4 regions of the Paraburkholderia sp. BL23I1N1 genome follow, and region 2 is predicted to be linked to each of the others. Evidence: riboswitches for the same ligand, from Rfam matches in the RefSeq annotation. Region 2 holds a riboswitch; each other region holds the start of a gene.

Region 1 (4,562 bases), 2.1 Mb from region 2:
ACCGAACGCGACCATAAGCAGCATGAATGCGGCCAGCAGGCGGGCCGCCATGCCCGCCGGTCCCTCATTGATTCTTTTGTTTTTCATAGTCATCCTTATTGGTTGTACTTGTTTGAAGCCCAAGCACCCTATAAGGAGCATTCCATCGTCGCTATCCGACAATTCCTAAAATTACATTTTCCCTGTGTCTGTACAAACGTTACTGTCACGCCCCTTACGCAGTCCGTAGGGATTTACGAAAGAGCTCGTCAGTCATCAACGCATCGCAGTGAAAAAAACTGGAACGTCAGACGCTGGATACCCGTACGTGAAGTAATTGGACGCTGGCACCCAAACCAAGGCAGATTGGAAGGGAAGAGAAGGGCCGCGTAGAGCGTCGCCCGAAAGGGAGATGAGTAGCGCAAGAAAGCGCTACGAGATTAATCGCAATACCAAGTGCGATTTCAAAAATCAGCCCCGTCAAAAACCGGGCCAAACCTCACCGGCTAGCCGTCCGAACGGCGGCCGCAAAGTTATCCCCAGTTTTTGTTCGCAAGCCTGTGGATAACATTCTGGCAAGCACGCCAAGTACTTGATGTATTTGGTTTCTGTTGCGCTGCACGTCGGCGTGACCGCATGAACGGTCACGCCTCACGCGCCAAAAAGTAAAAGGCTTCGCGGCAACCTACGCCGCCTCACCTCTCACATCAAAGATAAGCAGACTTCGCCACACCACGTTCCGCGGAAGCCATCAGTTTGCTCCGCTCAACCATAGCGCCAAACAGCAGCCCAATGGTCGTCCACATAATCACCTGCATCCCGATCGCGGCAACGCGGAACTTCCACAACAGTACCGCCGGGAAGGCCGCCGGCACTTCGTTGATCACGGGCATCGACAGTTGCACGGCCGCAATGATCACGACAAACAGCACACCGGCCACGATCGAGCCATTCCACGCACCCAGTTTCAATGCAGCGCGGCGCCGCACCTTCAGGGAGAACACCATCGCAGCGATTGAGATTGCGATCATCAGGAAGAATAAGCCGGTCCGCATCCCGATCGTCTCCGGGTCGCCCACCGAGGGTGGATTCGCCGGATATTTGATGTTTGGAACGATCACCAGCGTGATAAACGCGCCAAGCGCCAGCCATGCGGACAAGGCGCGCGCACTCAATGCGCCGACGCGGCCGTACGCAAACGCGAACACCAATGAGAACAGCCCACCGAACGCGGCGCCATACGTCACGACGCCCGTCAACAATCCCAAGCCCGCTTGCGTGCCGCGGCTCACCAGTTCGGGTTCGGGCGCGTCGCCTTTGGCGGCATCGGCCTTTTCCTCGAAAGAGATCGCCTGATCAACCTGCGGTTCGCCCACCAATTTGGCGAAGCCGAACGTGAGCAACCCCGCGGCGATGCCTGCAAGCATCCCGCGTACCAACAATTTACCAACCATGTTCGACTCCGTTAGTGGCAGGGAAAGCCGAGCAGATGGCGGCCGTCGTGCACGAATTCGTGCACATACATGCCAGGCACCAGAGACGTGGCGCCTTCTTCGGCACCCACGAAATAAATCGCGAGCAACAGCAGCAAACCGCCGAACACGATCCAGGGCAGCAGTTCACGCAGCGGAATCGGCGTGGGTTGGGCGACAGGCTGAGTCGCGGAATCGAAAACAGCGTTGGACATAATGGACATCTCCTGGGGGTAACGCGCCCCGATAGTCGATTGAAGAGGGATGGTGCAAAGCTCAGGTCTGGCTTTCGGCTTGTAAATACCGATTACAGTGGCGCGACCGCGCCGGGCTCTCACCGGCTTCCGTGCTTCGCAGTGTCGCTATTCTACGCGCTAAACTTTGCCTCCCGGCAAGGCAAAGCATGGTCGCACGCCTCCTGCTTCAGTCCGGCCTTTATGATGGAATCAACTGAATGGACACACGGCTGTTACTGATCAGCCACGCATCGACCGCGGCGATGCGGGCGGCACGCTTCCCCGCCGACGATCCGCTCGACGCACGCGGCCTCGCCGAAGCAGGCGCCGCGCGTGCGCGTCTGTCGATTCCGGACGACGCGGCGGCTTTCGTCAGCCCTGCGGTTTGCGCACGTGAGACGGCGTCGGCCTTGGGCCTCGTTGCAACCGTCCACGAGGAGCTGGCAGATATGGACTACGGTCGATGGCATGGCCGCCGCCTCGCCGATCTCGCCGTCGAAGCGCCGCAAGACCTCGCCGCATGGACGCACGATCCCGACGCTGCCGCGCATGGCGGCGAGTCATTCACTCGACTCGTGAAGCGGATAGGACAGTGGCTCGATACGTTGAGCGGCGTGCCAACTCGTACAACGCAAAATATCGTCGCCGCCACGCACGCGCCGGTAATCAGGGCCGCCATTGTTCATGCACTCGGAGCGTTGCCGGCCGTGTTTCCGCGCATCGAGATCGCACCACTCTCGGTGGTCGAGTTGCGACGCTCGCAACGCGGCTGGACATGGTGGCCGGCGTCACGGTAACGGCGGCCGCGATGTCTGCCGCACCCGACCAACAACGCCTCACTCATTGCTCACATCCCCGGGTGTCAAATATCGCCGACAGCGCACAGACCGACGTCAGCATGCGCGCGCCGTCATGGCCCACACCCGGCACGATATGAAAGCTCTGCTTCAGCCCTTCCGGATGACGCGCCTGGATATACCGGTAATACGCTTCCGCACGCGCGTCGCGCTGCGGACCCTGCGCTTCGGCAGCACAGGTTCTATCGAGGGCGCTTTGCTGCGGATCGTCGTCCGCGCCACCGACCAGGTTGTCGATCCGTCGCGACACATACGTCGCTTCGAGTTGCGCGGGCGAGCGGTCGTCGAGGTACAAAGGCCGATTGTCCATGCCGTATTTCCATTGATTGAAGCCAACGCATTGCGCGGCGTCGAACGGCGCCGCCACGCCTTGCGCATTCGGCCGTTGCGCATCGAAATACGCATACGTCAACGGGCTCGCCACCACGTAGCGCACGTCGATGCCTTCACTAGTCAGCACGTCGATGTTGCGCGCCGCCACAGCGTAACGCTGCACTACCTGTCCGCCGCCCGAATGTCCCGCGAACACAACGTGCTGCAGATTCGGAAACTGCTTGCGATCCGCGAGGCGCGTAACAATCGCGTCCAGCACTTCGTATGAACTGATGGGCAGCGGTGCCCGCGCCGCTTCGCCGCCCATCCACGCGTCGCCCTTCCAGCGCAGCAGATCGGCCGGTTCGTGATGCTCGCGTGTGTCGAGCGTGGCGAGGAACTGTGGCGCGATCAGGAGCGTGCTGTCGGGGTCCACGTGAGCGGCGTCGCGTGCATTCTGCGCAGTGCGGAAGTACACGTCCGCGTTGCGCAATTTGCCGTGAATCACGATCACCGCACGCGTCACCTGCGGTTGCGCGACGTTCCAATCCTTCGAGAGATACAGCGGGAATTCAGCTTGCCCTTGCGGCGTGTCGATCGCGAACCGTATATCCGAGATCGTCGCCACCGGTTTCAGATGAGACTCGTGGGCATCGTGGGTATGCACCGCGAATGCCGATTGCGCTAGCAATGCCAACATAGCGGCACCGGCTACCGCGCACCCCATCGCCAAACGTCGTGAAAGATTGAATGTCATGCAGGCCGCTCCTGATCACGGTGCTCTATCTTGAACGCGGCGCATTGCCGAATCCGTCGTTGAAGAGCATCGAAGCTCAAAACCGGCGGCGAAGGCCAAGCGTCACGCGTTGTTCAACATCGATGTTGTCACATTGCAGCGGCAGGCTGCTGCAAAGCCCATCCGCACAAAACTCACAATTCAATAGTTTGCTAACGAATATTTTCGAAATACAATACCGGCCATGTCGAATCTCGATGCCTTGCGCCGCACCGTCAGCAGCACCCTGGTCGTCGCCGCCAGAAAATGGCGGCGCACGAGCCATGGCGTACTCGCGGCCTTTAACGTCTCCGAAGCGTGCGCCACGCCGCTACTCACCGCCAGCCGGATTGGCGAAGCGGTGCGGCAGGTCACGCTGGCCGATCACATCGGTATTGAAGGGCCCTCACTCGTGCGGCTGCTCGATCAACTGTGCGCGGCCGGCCTGATGCGCCGCGACGAAGATCCCGAAGACCGGCGCGCCAAGACCGTCGTACTCACCGACGAAGGCCGCGCCGTCACCGCGAAAATGGAAGGAGAGCTCAATACGTTGCGGGCGCAAGCTTTGAAAGGCATCTCGCGCAGCGATCTCGAAGCGACCCTGCGGGTGCTGGCCGCGTTCACGGCCGAAGCACCTGCGCCGCACAACGCCGGGGATGCCGAGTAAGCGCTTATGGTCTATCCCTCCATCCGCGACTGGTTGTTCTCCGTCAAGACGTTTGCCGCGGCGATGATCGCGCTCTACATCGGTCTTTCGCTCGAGCTGCCGCGCCCGTATTGGGCGATGGCCACCGTCTACATCGTATCGAATCCGTTTGTTGGCGCGACCCGCTCCAAGGCGCTTTATCGTGCGCTCGGCACCGCGCTCGGCGCGTCGGCCGCAGTGCTGCTGGTGCCGCCGTTCGTCGAATCGCCCTATCTGTTCAGCGTG
Region 2 (4,562 bases):
ATCCGCGAGACGACGGCGCAATTCGTCCTCGGGCAAGACGCCGGAGAGCACCGACAAACTCTGATTGCGATACACCAGCGGAGCACCGAGCACCGCTGCGCCGCCGAGCATCGAGCACACGCCGGGCACGACTTCGGCCTCGAAATGTGGCGCGAGGCGGTCGTGCAAATACATATACGAGCCGTAGAAAAACGGATCGCCTTCGCAAATCACCGCGACATCGCGGCCCGCGTCGAGATGGCCGGCGACGACCTGCGCCGCGGTGTCATAGAAATCGGCAATGATCGCTTCATACGAAAGCGGCGGTTCGAGCGCTTCGGTCGTGACGGGATAAACGAGCGGCAGATGCTGTTGCGTGTCATGCAGATGCGCCTCGATGATGCTGAAGGCGTTGCCCTTTTTACCCTTTGCGACGAAATACGCGACCACGGGTGCCGCTTTCAACAATCGCAGCGCTTTCAGTGTGATGAGTTCAGGGTCGCCGGGGCCGACGCCCAGTCCGAACAAACGTCCTCGCACGGTCATTTACTCGACCTCCGTCGCCAGCGCATTCACCGCGGCGGCGGCCATCGCGCTGCCGCCGCGTCGACCGTGAACTACGACGTAGGGCACACCGCGGCTGTCTTCGGCAAGCATCGCTTTCGATTCGGCCGCGCCGACAAAACCGACCGGAAAACCGAGTATCAATGCGGGCCTCGGCGCGCCGGCATCGAGCATGTCGAGCAGATGAAAGAGGGCGGTCGGCGCGTTGCCGATCACGACGACGCTGCCGGCCAGATGCGGCCGCCACAATTCAAGCGCGGCCGCCGAGCGTGTATTGCCGAGTTCGCGCGCGAGCCCGGGCACGTCCTCATGCGTGAGCGTGCAGATCACCTCGTTGTTCGCGGGCAGCCGCGCGCGCGTGATGCCTTGCGCCACCATGCCGGCGTCGCACAGAATCGGCGCGCCTTGTGCCAGCGCTGTGCGGCCCGCAGCACCTGCGCCCGCGGAAAACTGAAGGTCTTCAATAACGTCGACCATGCCGCAGGCGTGGATCACGCGCACCGCGAGTTTCTCGAGGTCGGCGGGGATGCGCGAGAGATCGGCCTCCGCGCGTATCGTCGCGAAGGATTGGCGATAGATCTCCTGACCGTCGCGAATGTAATCAAGCATCTAAAGGGCTCCGGGCCGGGTGTGCCGAGTGTGCCAATTGGCCGAGCAGGTCGGCGGCCTGGTCGATCGTGAGTTGGCGCGCGACGCACGAGCCGAAATCCGGCTGGCCGTCGGGTCGATAAAGGTCGTAGATGCCGGGCGCCGCAGCCAGCAGCGTGTAGGGCGCGCAATGTGCGGCGGCGCATGAGCGCGGACAGCCGCTCAGATGGACGTCGATGCCGTCGGGCAAGCGCTCGGCTAGAAGCAGTGCGTCGGCTTTGGTATCGGCGAGGCCTTTTGCGCAGCCTGTGGAGCCGGCGCAGGCGATCAGGTGTGTTATGGGCTGCGCGGGATCGCAGGCAAGGCCCAGTGCGTTCATTTCGGCGAGCACGGCGGGCGCGTCATTGGCGGCGATATCGGGCAGCAATACGCTTTGCCAGGGCGTCATGCGCAGCGTGCCATTGCCTCGCTGTTGCGCGAGTGCGGCGAGGCCGCGCAAGCTTGCGGCGTCGAGGCGTCCGAGCGGCGGTTGGCCGCCTACGTGCAGCATGCCCACTACGCGTTGAGCGTGTGCGCCGAGTCGTAACGTGGCGTCGGCAGGCGTGCCGCGTTGCCAGCTTGCGAGCGACGTGTCGCGTGATAGCGGGAAATCGGCATACGTCTGAGCGTGCTGCAAAAGTGCGTCGACGGAATGCGTGGCAAGCAGATGACGCATGCGCGTGGCATCGGCGGCGGCCAGATCCAGGAACGTGTGCAAGAGCGCGCGAACAAGGACGGCGACTTGCGATGGCAGCACGGCTGCGAGGGCGCCGGTGCTATCCGTGCGAGGACGCTCGGTGGAGTCATGCGAGTCGGCGTATTCGGCATGCCGGAACGCATCGGTATCCGCATCCGCGTTCGCGCTTGCCACCCCAGGCGGACAACCCGCCAGACCAAACACAAATCGCGCACCGTCTCGCGCTTGCGTCGCCGCCAGCCAGACATCATGCGGATGATCGAGCCTGGCCAGGCGCTCGCCGCCGTCGAGCAATAGCGCGAATTTGGGCGATAGTGCCGCGAAACGCGCTTCGGTTTGTAGCAGGGTGAGCAGGTCGATGCTGAGCGGCCTTGTGTCGATGAGCGCAAATGGATCGCGCCCGGCAGTCGGGCTCGTCATCAGATTGCGCACATCGTCCGCAGCGGTCGCTGATAGCGGGCTAGGCGCTGTTTGTGTGGCCGGCGATGGTGTTTTTGAAGCATCCGCTGCACGCGTCGCCGGAACGGGTCCAAGACCCGCCTCGATCAGCGCCGCGATCAACGCCGTTTCATGCCCGCCGCGCACGCCACGCACCTGCAGATTCGCGCGATTCGTGAGTTCGATCACGCCGGCCGCATGCCGCTCGCTGACGTCGGCGATCACGCCAGCTTGCGCCGCGCTCAGCTCGCCGCCAGGCAATTTGATCCGGCAGATCCCGCCATCGCGCGCGGCGACGATGCGCAGCAACCCCGGACATGCCGAGGGCCGCAGCGCGAGGGCCGCGTCGGGCAAAACCGTGGAGGGCGAAGCTTGATTCAAGACGGACACCGGGTTGAGGGTCGCGCGACGGCCCGAGCGCCGCCCAGGCGGGCATTGCTGCGGCATCGGTACACCCCGCCCGATGTAGGCTGGCACGAACAGTCTGGCCGGCAGGTCTCCTGGCTGGCAGGTCAGCGTCCGCCGCGGCCTTCCCGGTCGAACCAGTGGCGCGGAGCGCAGGCGGACTCGCTGCATACAGTTGCGGGGGCAGCCACAGTGGCACTGTGTTCCCTCTTCGGCCCCGAAGGGCACCGGCGGCTGTATTATGCCTTTTTTCGAACAGCACAACGAGGCTGGACGCTTTGATCGGCGTGGCACAGCGCATTATTTGAAGATACAGAATGAGGATGGATGCATGCCGGCGTGGCTGACCGTGGTAGGCATAGGCGATGACGGCTTCGCCGGCTTGGGGAAGCCCGCGCGGCGTGCTTTGCTGGAGGCGTCGGTGGTGTACGGCGGTGAACGGCATCTGGCGATGCTGCCCGCACGTCTCGCCGCGCGCCGGGCGGCATGGCCGAGGCCGTTCGATCTCGCGCCTTTGCTGGCGGAGCGGAACGGGTCCGTCTGTGTGCTGGCGAGCGGTGACCCGATGCTGTTCGGTGTCGGCGCGACGCTGGCGCGGCAGTTGCCGGCAGGCGAGTTGCGGGTGCTGCCCGCGCCGTCGTCGTTGTCGTTGGCAGCCGCGCGGCTTGGCTGGCCGTTGCAGGATGTCGCCGCGGTTTCGCTGGTAGGACGGCCGTTGCCGACGCTGAATGCGCATTTGCACGACGGCGCGCGCGTCTTCGTGCTGAGCGCCGATGGGCGCACTCCCGCCGCGTTGGCCGAACTGCTGAATGCGCGCGCTTTCGGCGCGACCCGGATGACCGTGCTGGAACATTTGGGCGGCGATCTGGAGCGGTGTATCGACGGCCGTGCTGACCAATGGTCCGCGGGCGAGGTGGCGGCGCTGAACCTGATTGCGCTTGAATGCCGTGCCACGGAGGGCGCTCCGCGTCTGCCGCTGACTACCGGCTTGCCCGACGACGCCTTTCGCCACGACGGTCAGTTGACCAAACGCGACGTCCGCGCGATCACGCTGGCGCGCCTCGCGCCGACGCCTGGCGAACTGCTTTGGGATGTGGGCGCGGGCAGCGGCTCGATCGGCATCGAATGGATGCGCGCGCATCCGACTTGCCGCGCGATCGCGATCGAAGGGCACGCGGAGCGGCAGCGGTTCATCGAACACAATCGCGATGCGTTGGGCGTACCGGGTTTGCAGCTGGTGGCCGGCCGCGCGCCCGAGGCGCTGGAAGGATTGACGGCGCCGGATGCCGTGTTCATCGGCGGTGGCGTCACGGCGCCGGGCGTGCTCGACGCCTGCTGGGCGCGCCTGCGCGACGACGGGAGACTGGTCGCCAACGCGGTGACCTTGCAAGGCGAGGCGGCGCTCGCGGCGTGGCGGGAGCAGCACGGCGGCACGTTGACCCGCATCGCGCTGGCCGAGGCGCAGCCGCTCGGCGGCTTCGATACGTGGCGTCAGGCGTTGCCGATTACGCTGCTGGAGCTCACCAAGCGCGCCATATCTACCCCAGCCGACTCCCCCCAACCGTAATGCGCGACGAAACGCCCGAACAACCCGTCCCGCTGCGTAGCGGCTACACGACCGGCAGTTGCGCCACCGCGACGTCGCTCGCAGCCGCGCGTCTGTTGCTCGCGGGTATCGTTAGCGAGGTCGCGGAGATCGTGTTGCCGAAGTGCCAGCATGTACCCATGCCGCTGGTGTTCTGCCGCCTGACCGCCGACGGCGCAGAAGCCGGCACGGTGAAAGATGCTGGCGACGACCCCGACGTAACGCACGGCGCAATCGTATTCGCCCGCGTGCGCTTGATCGCCGAAG
Region 3 (4,562 bases), on a different contig from region 2:
TGCGAGAGCGGTTCGTCGAGCAGCAACAACGGCGCCTCCTGGCACAGTACCGCCGCCAGCGCCACGCGTTGACGTTCGCCGCCCGAGAGCGATAGCACGTCGCGCGCAGCAAATACGGCGAGGCCCAAACCGTCCAGCGCGGCATGCGCGGCAGCACGATCGGCCTCGCCCTCCCACCCCCAGCCGGTCAGATGCGGAAAGCGGTTCAGCATCACAATGTCGAGCACGCTCGCGCTGAAAGCGTCCGCTGCGCTTTGCGGCATCAGCGCGCGACGCTGTGCAAGCGGCAATGGCTGCCAGTCGGCAAGACGCACGCCGTCGAGTTCGACATGGCCCGCCGACGGTTGCGCCAGACCAGCGAGCGTCGATAACAAGGTCGTCTTGCCTGCGCCGTTCGGTCCGGCGATACACCAGATCTCGCCTGCGTAGAACGTATGCGTAAATGCGTCGAGCAAGGTACGCGTGCCCGCGCGCAAGGTCAGGCGTTGCGCGCTGAGCGCCGCATGCGGTGCGTTGTGTGCGTTCATCATCGGCGCCTGCGCAACAGCATCCACAGAAACACCGGCACGCCGACGATCGACGTGATCACGCCGACCGGCAATTGCGCCGGCGCAATCACGGTCCGTGCGATCAGGTCCGCGCCCATCACCGCGACACCACCGCCGAGCGCCGCGGCCGGCAGCAGCATGCGTTGATCGTTGCCGAACGCGAGCCGCAACATATGCGGCACCACGAGGCCGACAAAACCGACCGTGCCTGCCGTCGTCACCGCAGCAGCAGCGGCGAGTGACGCCACAAGATACACGCGCAAGCGCAGCGGCATCACGGCGACGCCAAGCGCCTGCGCAGCGGCGTCGCCTCGCAGCAGCACGTTCAGACGCGGCGCAGTGGGCACGATCGCCACGAGTACAACGACGAGCGCCGCGAGCGCCGCCCATGGCATCGTGCCGCCGTTCAGATCGCCGGTTAGCCAGAACAGCATGCCGCGCAGCCGGTTGTCCGGCGCGAGGTTGAGCAGCAACGTAATGACAGCGCCCCAACCGGCCGCGATCACCGCGCCGGTCAACAGCAAACGCGGCGACGTATCCTGCGGCTCGCCGCGCCACAACTCGCGGCGTGCGAGGCCGAGCACCAGCAGGATCGACACGAAGGCGCCGGCGAACGCGCTGGCGTCGACGATCCACCACGCGCAACCGGCGATCATCGCGACCAGCGCGAACGTCGCCGCGCCGCCCGACACACCTAATACGTAGGGTTCGGCCAACGGGTTGCGCAACAGCACTTGCAGCAACGCACCGGCGAGCGCAAGCAACGCGCCGCACGCGAAGCCGGCCAGCGCACGCGGCAACCGCAGCCTGCGCACGATCTCACCCGCAAGATCGGCGGACTCAACATGCGCCGCGTGCGACGGCAGCAGCGCCGCCATCACGCGGCCGGGTGCGAGCGACACGCTGCCGAGCGCAAGCGACGCCATCAGCACAGCCAGTGCGATTCCCGCGAGCGCGAGCCAGATCGCGGCCGCGCGCTTCGCGCTCATCACACGCATCATGGTCGTGGGCATCGGACTCGAGCCGCGGTTCATCGACGCGTTCTCATGCAGGGACGTTCGTCACTGCTGCTGCAACCAACCGTGACATACACACCGCGCCGCGGCGAGTTATACGAGTAGACCGTTTCATAGTCCTTGTTCAACAGGTTCTGGATCTGCGCGGCGACGTACCACGCCTTCGTGATCGTCGAAGCTCGGCGCGCGGAACGAATCCGAATAGCTTGCAGTCGCCTTCCAGTGCCCGGTGATGTCGAAGCCGTAGCCAAGATAGTAACTGTTCGCCCCGCCGAAATCGGAATACTGATCGCGCCGAACGTTGGCCTGAATCTGGTTGCGTGCGAAGCGCCCCGTATAACCGACAAAGCCCGAATCCATGTGCCGGTCGGGCGCCGCGAACGTATCCGAGTCGAGGCTCTGCTGCGTCTGCGTGTGATCGCTGCCGCAGCCCACTGAAAAATTGAAGCGCGACGGATGGTCGCCGCCGTCTTTCGTGAAGACCTGTACCACGCCGCCAATTGCACCGCAGCCGTATAACGCGGACACGTTGCCGTTTTCCACTTCGACGTGATCGATCTGGTCGAGCGGAATCTGCGCGACCAACGCCGCGCGCGCGATGGGGGACAGCATGGGATGACATTCCTGTGGATAGCATGCGCGGCCCGCTTCCCCGCGGGCCGACGCGTAACGAGGCACCCGCGCTGTTTTACGTTTGCGTGCGGACGAGCCTCTCCCTCTGGCCGGTATCCGGGCTGACGACACATCGATCCCGCCTTCCCACGCGTGACGCGCAGTGGCACACTCGCGTGTTCAGCTTCAAACACGCGATCGGGATCGACCTGCATGACGAATGCGGTCGCTTACCGTTGCGGGGGCAGCGCAGGTTCGCGCGTTCAGGCGAGGCGCGCCCTGCTTCCCGTTTAACTGCACGCACTGTGGAAAAGTGCGCGCGGGCACCAGAGTGCGTGCAGTTTAGGAGCGGCATTCGGGTCCGTCAAGAATGGTTAATCCGTGCGCAATCTGTTCTGTTAAGTGCAGGTTATTGTCCGATGCGCGGCTTGCTTTTCATCATATGGTCGATAAAAGCCTGCACATTGCGATGTTGTTACGTCTCGAAACGAGACAATTGTCGGAACCTGCGACATTCCGCGCTAAAATGCAATGTCTTTAGAGGACGCAGCAGATGCTCACCGAACTCGAATCACTTTCACAGAATATCGGCAAGCTGATTGCGATCAGCCAACGCCACAATGAAGCGCGGCTCGCGCTCGAAAATCTGCTCGCCCAAACGCGTGCGGAAGCAGAGGCCACGCGCACCGAGCTCGACTTGATGCGCGAGGAGCGCGATGCACTTCAAGCGGAACGCGACGCGCTGTCGGCCAAGATCGACGACGCACAGGTACGCCTGAATGCGATCCTCGAAAAGTTGCCGCGGGCCCGCGCGCACAACGAGCCGGACAATCAGCTCGATCTGCTCGAGGCCGCCCCGCATGAGGTCGAAGCGGAGAGCGACGTCACCCGCCATGGAGAAAATGCATGACCACCAAGCAGATCGAAGTATCGATTCTCGGCGTGCCCTATCGCCTCGCCTGCTCGCCGGAAACTGAAGGCGCGCTGCTTGAAGCGGTGGCACGTGTCGACGCCGAGATGTCGAAGATCCGCAATAGCAGCAACGTGCGCGGCACGGATCGCATTGCCGTCATGGCTGCGCTGTCGCTGGCATCGGAACTGCTTAAGCTGCAAACGAGCGTGCGACACGGAGAAGCATTTCCCGCAGAAGAAATCCGGCGTACAATGCACCAAATGAACGAACAACTGGGCACTGTGATTCAGCAGTACAGCACGCAGTAAGTACCCAGCTGTCTCGAACAATCTCAAGTGGCCGGTCCTGAGATCGGCTGCGAATTCAAGCGTAATGCATGAGCCAAGACTCATGCAAACGATTGAGTTCAATCGGTTTGACCTCCCTGCCTGGTTCGCCAAGGTCATATATTCCTTGAACCAATGCCATGTGCACGGTTGTGGAAATTTGTAGCACGGGTGTGCGCGTCACTCTGTCTGATGTACCCGAAGTGCTGCTAACTGCGACCAATTCTGAACCCCCGGTTCAGGATGCCGGCCTAGCGGCTAAGGCGGGGACCTTCTTCAAGACGGCATCGGACTTCGGTTCGGTGCCGTTTTTCTTTGGGCCTCGATTTTTCTTCTGTATTCTCAAACCTTTAACGTTCTCTTCGATTCATGCGCTACTGGCTAATGAAGTCCGAACCGGACGAAGCAAGCATCGACCATCTCGCCCAGGCACCGCAACACACGTTGCCGTGGACTGGCGTGCGCAACTATCAGGCACGCAATTTCATGCGCGACATGATGCAGGTCGGCGACGGCGTGCTGTTCTATCACTCGAGTTGCCCCGCGCCGGGCATCGCCGGGCTCGCGGAGGTATCGTCCACCGCCTATCCGGACCCGACCCAGTTCGACAAGAAAAGCCCCTACTACGACGCGAAATCGACGCAGGAAACGCCGCGCTGGCTACTCGTCGACGTGGTGTTCAAGAAGAAGATTCCGTTGATTCCGCTCGCCGCGCTGCGCGAGCATGAAGAATTGAAGGACATGCGCGTGCTCGTCAAAGGCAATCGCCTGTCGATCACGCCGGTGACCGAAGCCGAATGGCGCTTCATCACCAAACGTCTTGTTTGACGTTGCCTACGGACATGTGGAGCGTTGTTGCTTGAGTTATGCTCAAATCCGCGCGCGGATGAAGGCAAACGTTGAGCAAACGTCAAATTAGGGAACCAAGCCCAGGTTACAAGCGCCTAACGGACTCGCAAACGTTGTGCCATTGCATAACGTTCGCTCCAATCGTGCACAACCTGTTCTAGCAAGGAGTCCAAGAATGACGAAAAACACCGCACGTGCACTCGCTCTCGCTCTCGTATGCGTCGCCCCTGCCGCGCTCGCGCTGACGCCGGCCATGGCCCGCGCACAAGACGCGGCGCATTATCAGCCGGCGGGCGTG
Region 4 (4,562 bases), 1.3 Mb from region 2:
AAAACGCAGGCCTTGACGCGTACGCTCGAAGAGGGACACCTCGTAGTGAGCCTCCATATCGCGGATCTGATGCGACAGCGCGGACTGGCTGAGATTGACCCGCTCGGCGGCGGTCACCAGCTTGTCGGATTCGGAGATCGCAATGAGCGAACGAAGATGACGCAGTTCAAGCATGGCACCGCCCGCAATGGCCATGACAATACAGAGAAGGGGGAAAGATCCTGATATGAATGTGGCTCATATGATGATGAAAACATGTCGCTTGATGAATCATACCGTGACTCGCACACTACGCGGCATTCACTCAAGGATTCCGCATGGCCCGCACTCACATCTCCGGTTTTCCGCGCATCGGCGCGCATCGCGAACTCAAGTTCGCGCAGGAATCTTTCTGGCGTGGAGAATCCGACGATGCCTATTTGCGTGGGGTCGGAAAGGAACTGCGCGCCCGTCACTGGGAATTGCAGCGTGCTGCGAAGCTGGATTTCGTCGCAGTCGGCGATTTTGCGTGGTACGACCCGATGCTGAACCTGACCGCCCTGCTCGGCGCGTTACCTGAGCGATTCGGTTTCCAGCCGGCGACCCTGTCGCTCGCCCAGTATCACGAACTGGCGCGGGGCAACAAGGCGCAGCCGGCCATGGAAATGACCAAGTGGTTCGATACCAACTATCACTACCTTGTGCCGGAACTCGGTCCCGACACCACGTTCAATGGCGGCGTCGACTGGTTCTTCGAGGAAATCGACGAGGCGCTCGCACTGGATCATGCGGTCAAGCCGGTGTTGATTGGACCTATCACCTATTTGTGGCTATCCAAAAGCCGTGTTGCAGGCTTTGACCGGCTAACGCTGGTGCCAAAGCTGGTCATCCGCTACCTGCGCATTCTCGACACGCTAAAAGCGCGAGGTATCGAATGGGTCCAACTGGACGAGCCGGCGCTCTGTGTCGATCTCGAAGCGGATTGGCTCGAGGCGTTTTCCGCCGTGTATAACGTGCTGGGCGATTCGGGCGTCAAGGTGCTGCTGGCAACCTATTTCGACACCGCCGCCGATCACGCACCGGCCGTCGCAAAACTGCCTGTTCACGGTGTGCATATCGATCTGGTCAGGGCTCCGCAACAGCTGGAGGCGTGGCGTTCTGCGCTTCCGGCGGACAAGGTCCTATCTGCCGGCGTCGTCGATGGACGCAACGTCTGGCGCGCCGATCTGGGTGCCATTGCGGGTTCACTAGCGAGCCTTCATGCGGAACGCGGCGAACGGCTTTGGATCGCACCGTCCTGCTCGCTTGTCCACGTGCCAGTCACGCTCGCTTCCGAAAAGCGGCTTGATGCCGAACTCCGGTCGTGGCTTGCCTTCGCAACCGAAAAACTTGATGAACTCAGCACGATTGCGCTCGCGCTCCACGATCCGGCAGCGGCCGAGTCAGCGCTCGCAGCGGCAGATACTGCACTCGACTCGCGCAGCAGCTCAGGCGCGGTATTCAATGTATTGGTCCAGCGACGTGTCGCCGCAATCACCGACACGATGGCCAGCCGTAAGAGTCCGTTCACCGACCGAAGTCGTGTGCAGCATCACTCGCTCAAGCTGCCGCTTCTGCCCACCACGACAATCGGTTCATTCCCGCAGACGCCGGCGATACGGCAAGCTCGTGCCGCCTATCGGCGGGGTGAGATACGCGCACTTGAATACCTGGAGCGTATGCGCGCCGAAACGGCGACCGTCGTTCGAAGACAGGAAGAACTCGGACTCGACGTACTGGTGCACGGCGAAGTCGAACGCAACGACATGGTCGAGTTTTTTGCGGACAAACTCTGGGGATGCGCGCTCACCGAAAGCGGGTGGGTTCAGAATTATGGTTCGCAGTGCGTCAAGCCGCCGATTATTTACGGCGACATCTACCGGCCCGAGCCCATGATTGTGGATGCGGCCTGTCACGCGCAGTCTTTGACCAATAGGCTGGTGAAAGGCGTGCTGACCGGGCCGGTAACCATGCTCGAGTGGTCATTTGTTCGTGACGACCAGCCGCGCTCGACTACCGCACTCCAATTGGCTCTGGTCATTCGCGACGAAGTCGTGGACCTCGAAAAAGCCGGTATCCGCATCATCCAGATCGATGAGCCGGCATTCCGTGAAGGGCTGCCACTGCGTAAGACGGACTGGTCCGCTTACCTCGATTGGGCGACCCGGGCATTCCGGATTGCGGCGGGCGGTGTCTCCGACGCCACGCAGATTCACACCCATATGTGTTACTCGGAGTTCAACGACATTCTGCCGTCGATCGCCGCGCTGGATGCGGACGTCATCACAATCGAGACATCGCGCTCATCGATGGAACTGCTCGACGGTTTCGGCGAGTTCGCCTATCCGAACGGAATCGGACCCGGCGTATACGACACGCATTCGTCGCGTGTCCCGAGCGTCGAAGCAATGCAGCGATTGCTCGAACGGGCATGCGAGGTCATTCCCGCTGAACGACTGTGGGTCAATCCCGACTGCGGCCTGAAAACCCGCGGCTGGGCCGAGACCGAAGCCGCGTTGACCAACATGGTGTCAGCCGCCGGAACTTTGCGACAAAGGCTCGCGGAACAAGGGTCTGAAGCATCACAGGTCTAACATCGTAGTGGTTGACGGCAGCCACTACGCATCGGTACGCTTCGCGCTGATGGTTCCCGTCACCGGGATCAAAAGGGAACGCAGTACGAGCAGTCATGCTCCGAGTCTGCGGCTGCCCCCGCAACTGTAAGCGGCGAGTCTGTGCCACTCATGACCACTGGATCCCCGGGAAGGTCGGCACGTGACGTTGACCCGCGAGCCAGGAGACCTGCCATCAAACCGAGGTCTGCGCAGCCATACCGGGGCGGGGTGTCCCGATGTGCAAGCACCGCCTATGCGGTCGCCCGTTGCAACGACAGCCCCAGCCTCAGGATCTGCCGTTCAATCATGAAGTTCCGTCATTTCATCATCACCTCTGCCCTGACCGTCTCGGCGTGGCAGGTTGCACACGCCGCAGACGACGCGTCGTTGCCGCAGTCGGAGCAGGTTCCGGCCGAAACCACGCTGCCGAATATTCTCGTCACGGGCGACACCCAACACCTGCCGCAATCGTTCGACCAACGCTACGCCACGACTCAGGTCCTGACGCGCACCGACCTCGAACGCCTGTCACCAGCCGACCCGAGTATCACGCAAGCCCTCGCCACGCTACCCGGTGTCACCGTTTCGCAAAACGGCGGCCCAGGGTCCACCGCCTCGGTCAGCATTCGGGGCTCATCGGGTAATCAGGTCGCCGTGTTTATCGACGGTATCCGGGTCGGTTCCGTGACCACCGGGGTGGCCGAGTGGGCAGATCTGCCGACCTCCGCGTTCGACCGCGTCGAAGTCATCTCAGGCCCGGCGGCCGCGTCGTTCGGTGCGGATGCGATGGGCGGCGTCGTGCAGCTGTTCACCAACCATGCGTCCAATCAGCCGAACCAGACCACGGTCTCCGTAGGCGGCGGCTCGAACAAGACCTTCGATACACAAATCCGCACGTCGGGCAGTATCCCGTCCACAGGTCCGCTCTCGGCACTGTCCGGACTGACCTACTCGCTCGGTTTGCACGACTACAACACCGCGGGGATCGATGCGACCCAGCCGTACGCCTATGGCCACGAGGATGGCCGGAACCCGTACCATGCCCAGGATCTGGATGCGCGTCTCGGCTATACGCACGACAATTGGTCGCTCTCCACGTTCGCCCTGTACCACAAGTCCGATCTGTCTTACGACAATGCAGGTGGTGCCGACCGGCAGCTCGATCATCAGCTGACAACAGGCCTCGCGTTTCATCTGGACATTACGCCGTCCACCCAGTTTGACCAGTCGGTGGGCTACGCCACGGACCGCCAGTTCGTCTACGCGAACGATCCGACTATCCCGACCGATGAGATCGACTCGACGCGCTTCAGCACCTCGACCTCGCTAACGCATCAGGAACGCGGGCTGACACTGTTCGGTCTGCCGCTGTCTGGGGAGACGAAGCTCGCATACGACTTTAGCCGTGAGCTAGCGTTCCTGCCGGTCGATATCCCTCAGGGCGTGCCGGCACGCAACGATTCGTCTGTCTCACTTCATCAGTCAGCCACGCTCGGTGCACTGACGGTGTTCCTGGCGAGCCGCCACGAGATTGTTCAGGGCCAGTCGGTCAATACAGGCAATGTCGCCGTGGCCTATGCCATCACGCCGGTGTATACGGCGCGACTCTCGTATGGCAACGCATTCCGCCTGCCGACGTTCAACGATCTGTACTATCCTGGCTACTCGAACCCGAACCTGTTACCCGAGCGCAGCGACACGGTTGAGGCCGCGCTGGACGCCTCGACGTCTTTCGGCACCTTCACGGCCGCGGTTTATGACACCAGGGTCCATGACCTCATCTCTTTCAACGCTGCGACCAAGTTGCCCGTGAACATCGGGCGGGCCCACATCCAGGGTATCGATCTGTCGTACAAAGGCACCGTCGGCAAATCGACACCTGTCAATCTCGCGGTGGGCCTGCTGAATCCGCAGGACGTCACCGACCAG

The links. A riboswitch is a leader RNA that binds a small molecule or an ion and turns the genes downstream of it on or off. The one in region 2 is predicted to bind cobalamin.
Region 1: another riboswitch for cobalamin. It lies ahead of B0G76_RS15330 (CbtB domain-containing protein); the one in region 2 lies ahead of B0G76_RS25285 (oxidoreductase).
Region 3: another riboswitch for cobalamin. It lies ahead of B0G76_RS39105 (TonB-dependent receptor); the one in region 2 lies ahead of B0G76_RS25285 (oxidoreductase).
Region 4: another riboswitch for cobalamin. It lies ahead of B0G76_RS18950 (TonB-dependent receptor domain-containing protein); the one in region 2 lies ahead of B0G76_RS25285 (oxidoreductase).

Annotation. Positions count from the first base shown of each region.
Region 1 covers NZ_RAPV01000001.1:3,292,345-3,296,906, forward strand. Annotated here, with positions in the region: gene B0G76_RS43800 (RHS repeat domain-containing protein) at 1-87, opposite strand, end outside; gene B0G76_RS15325 (CbtA family protein) at 687-1,433, opposite strand; gene B0G76_RS15330 (CbtB domain-containing protein) at 1,445-1,666, opposite strand; cobalamin riboswitch at 1,709-1,848, opposite strand; gene B0G76_RS15335 (histidine phosphatase family protein) at 1,906-2,484, shown strand; gene B0G76_RS15340 (alpha/beta hydrolase) at 2,528-3,613, opposite strand; gene B0G76_RS15345 (MarR family winged helix-turn-helix transcriptional regulator) at 3,837-4,298, shown strand; gene B0G76_RS15350 (FUSC family protein) at 4,305-4,562, shown strand, end outside.
Region 2 covers NZ_RAPV01000001.1:5,412,391-5,416,952, forward strand. Annotated here, with positions in the region: gene B0G76_RS25275 (precorrin-2 C(20)-methyltransferase) at 1-525, opposite strand, end outside; gene B0G76_RS25280 (precorrin-8X methylmutase) at 526-1,152, opposite strand; gene B0G76_RS25285 (oxidoreductase) at 1,145-2,695, opposite strand; cobalamin riboswitch at 2,778-2,957, opposite strand; gene cbiE (precorrin-6y C5,15-methyltransferase (decarboxylating) subunit CbiE) at 3,042-4,277, shown strand; gene B0G76_RS25295 (cobalt-precorrin-5B (C(1))-methyltransferase) at 4,277-4,562, shown strand, end outside.
Region 3 covers NZ_RAPV01000002.1:1,434,964-1,439,525, reverse strand. Annotated here, with positions in the region: gene B0G76_RS39115 (ABC transporter ATP-binding protein) at 1-530, opposite strand, end outside; gene B0G76_RS39110 (FecCD family ABC transporter permease) at 527-1,561, opposite strand; partial or broken gene B0G76_RS39105 (TonB-dependent receptor) at 1,733-2,146, opposite strand; cobalamin riboswitch at 2,267-2,522, opposite strand; gene B0G76_RS39100 (ATPase) at 2,730-3,086, shown strand; gene B0G76_RS39095 (cell division protein ZapA) at 3,083-3,397, shown strand; RNA gene ssrS (6S RNA) at 3,508-3,689, shown strand; gene B0G76_RS39085 (EVE domain-containing protein) at 3,785-4,243, shown strand; gene B0G76_RS39080 (SIMPL domain-containing protein) at 4,440-4,562, shown strand, end outside.
Region 4 covers NZ_RAPV01000001.1:4,065,250-4,069,811, reverse strand. Annotated here, with positions in the region: gene B0G76_RS18960 (LysR family transcriptional regulator) at 1-174, opposite strand, end outside; gene metE (5-methyltetrahydropteroyltriglutamate--homocysteine S-methyltransferase) at 318-2,612, shown strand; cobalamin riboswitch at 2,646-2,843, shown strand; gene B0G76_RS18950 (TonB-dependent receptor domain-containing protein) at 2,940-4,562, shown strand, end outside.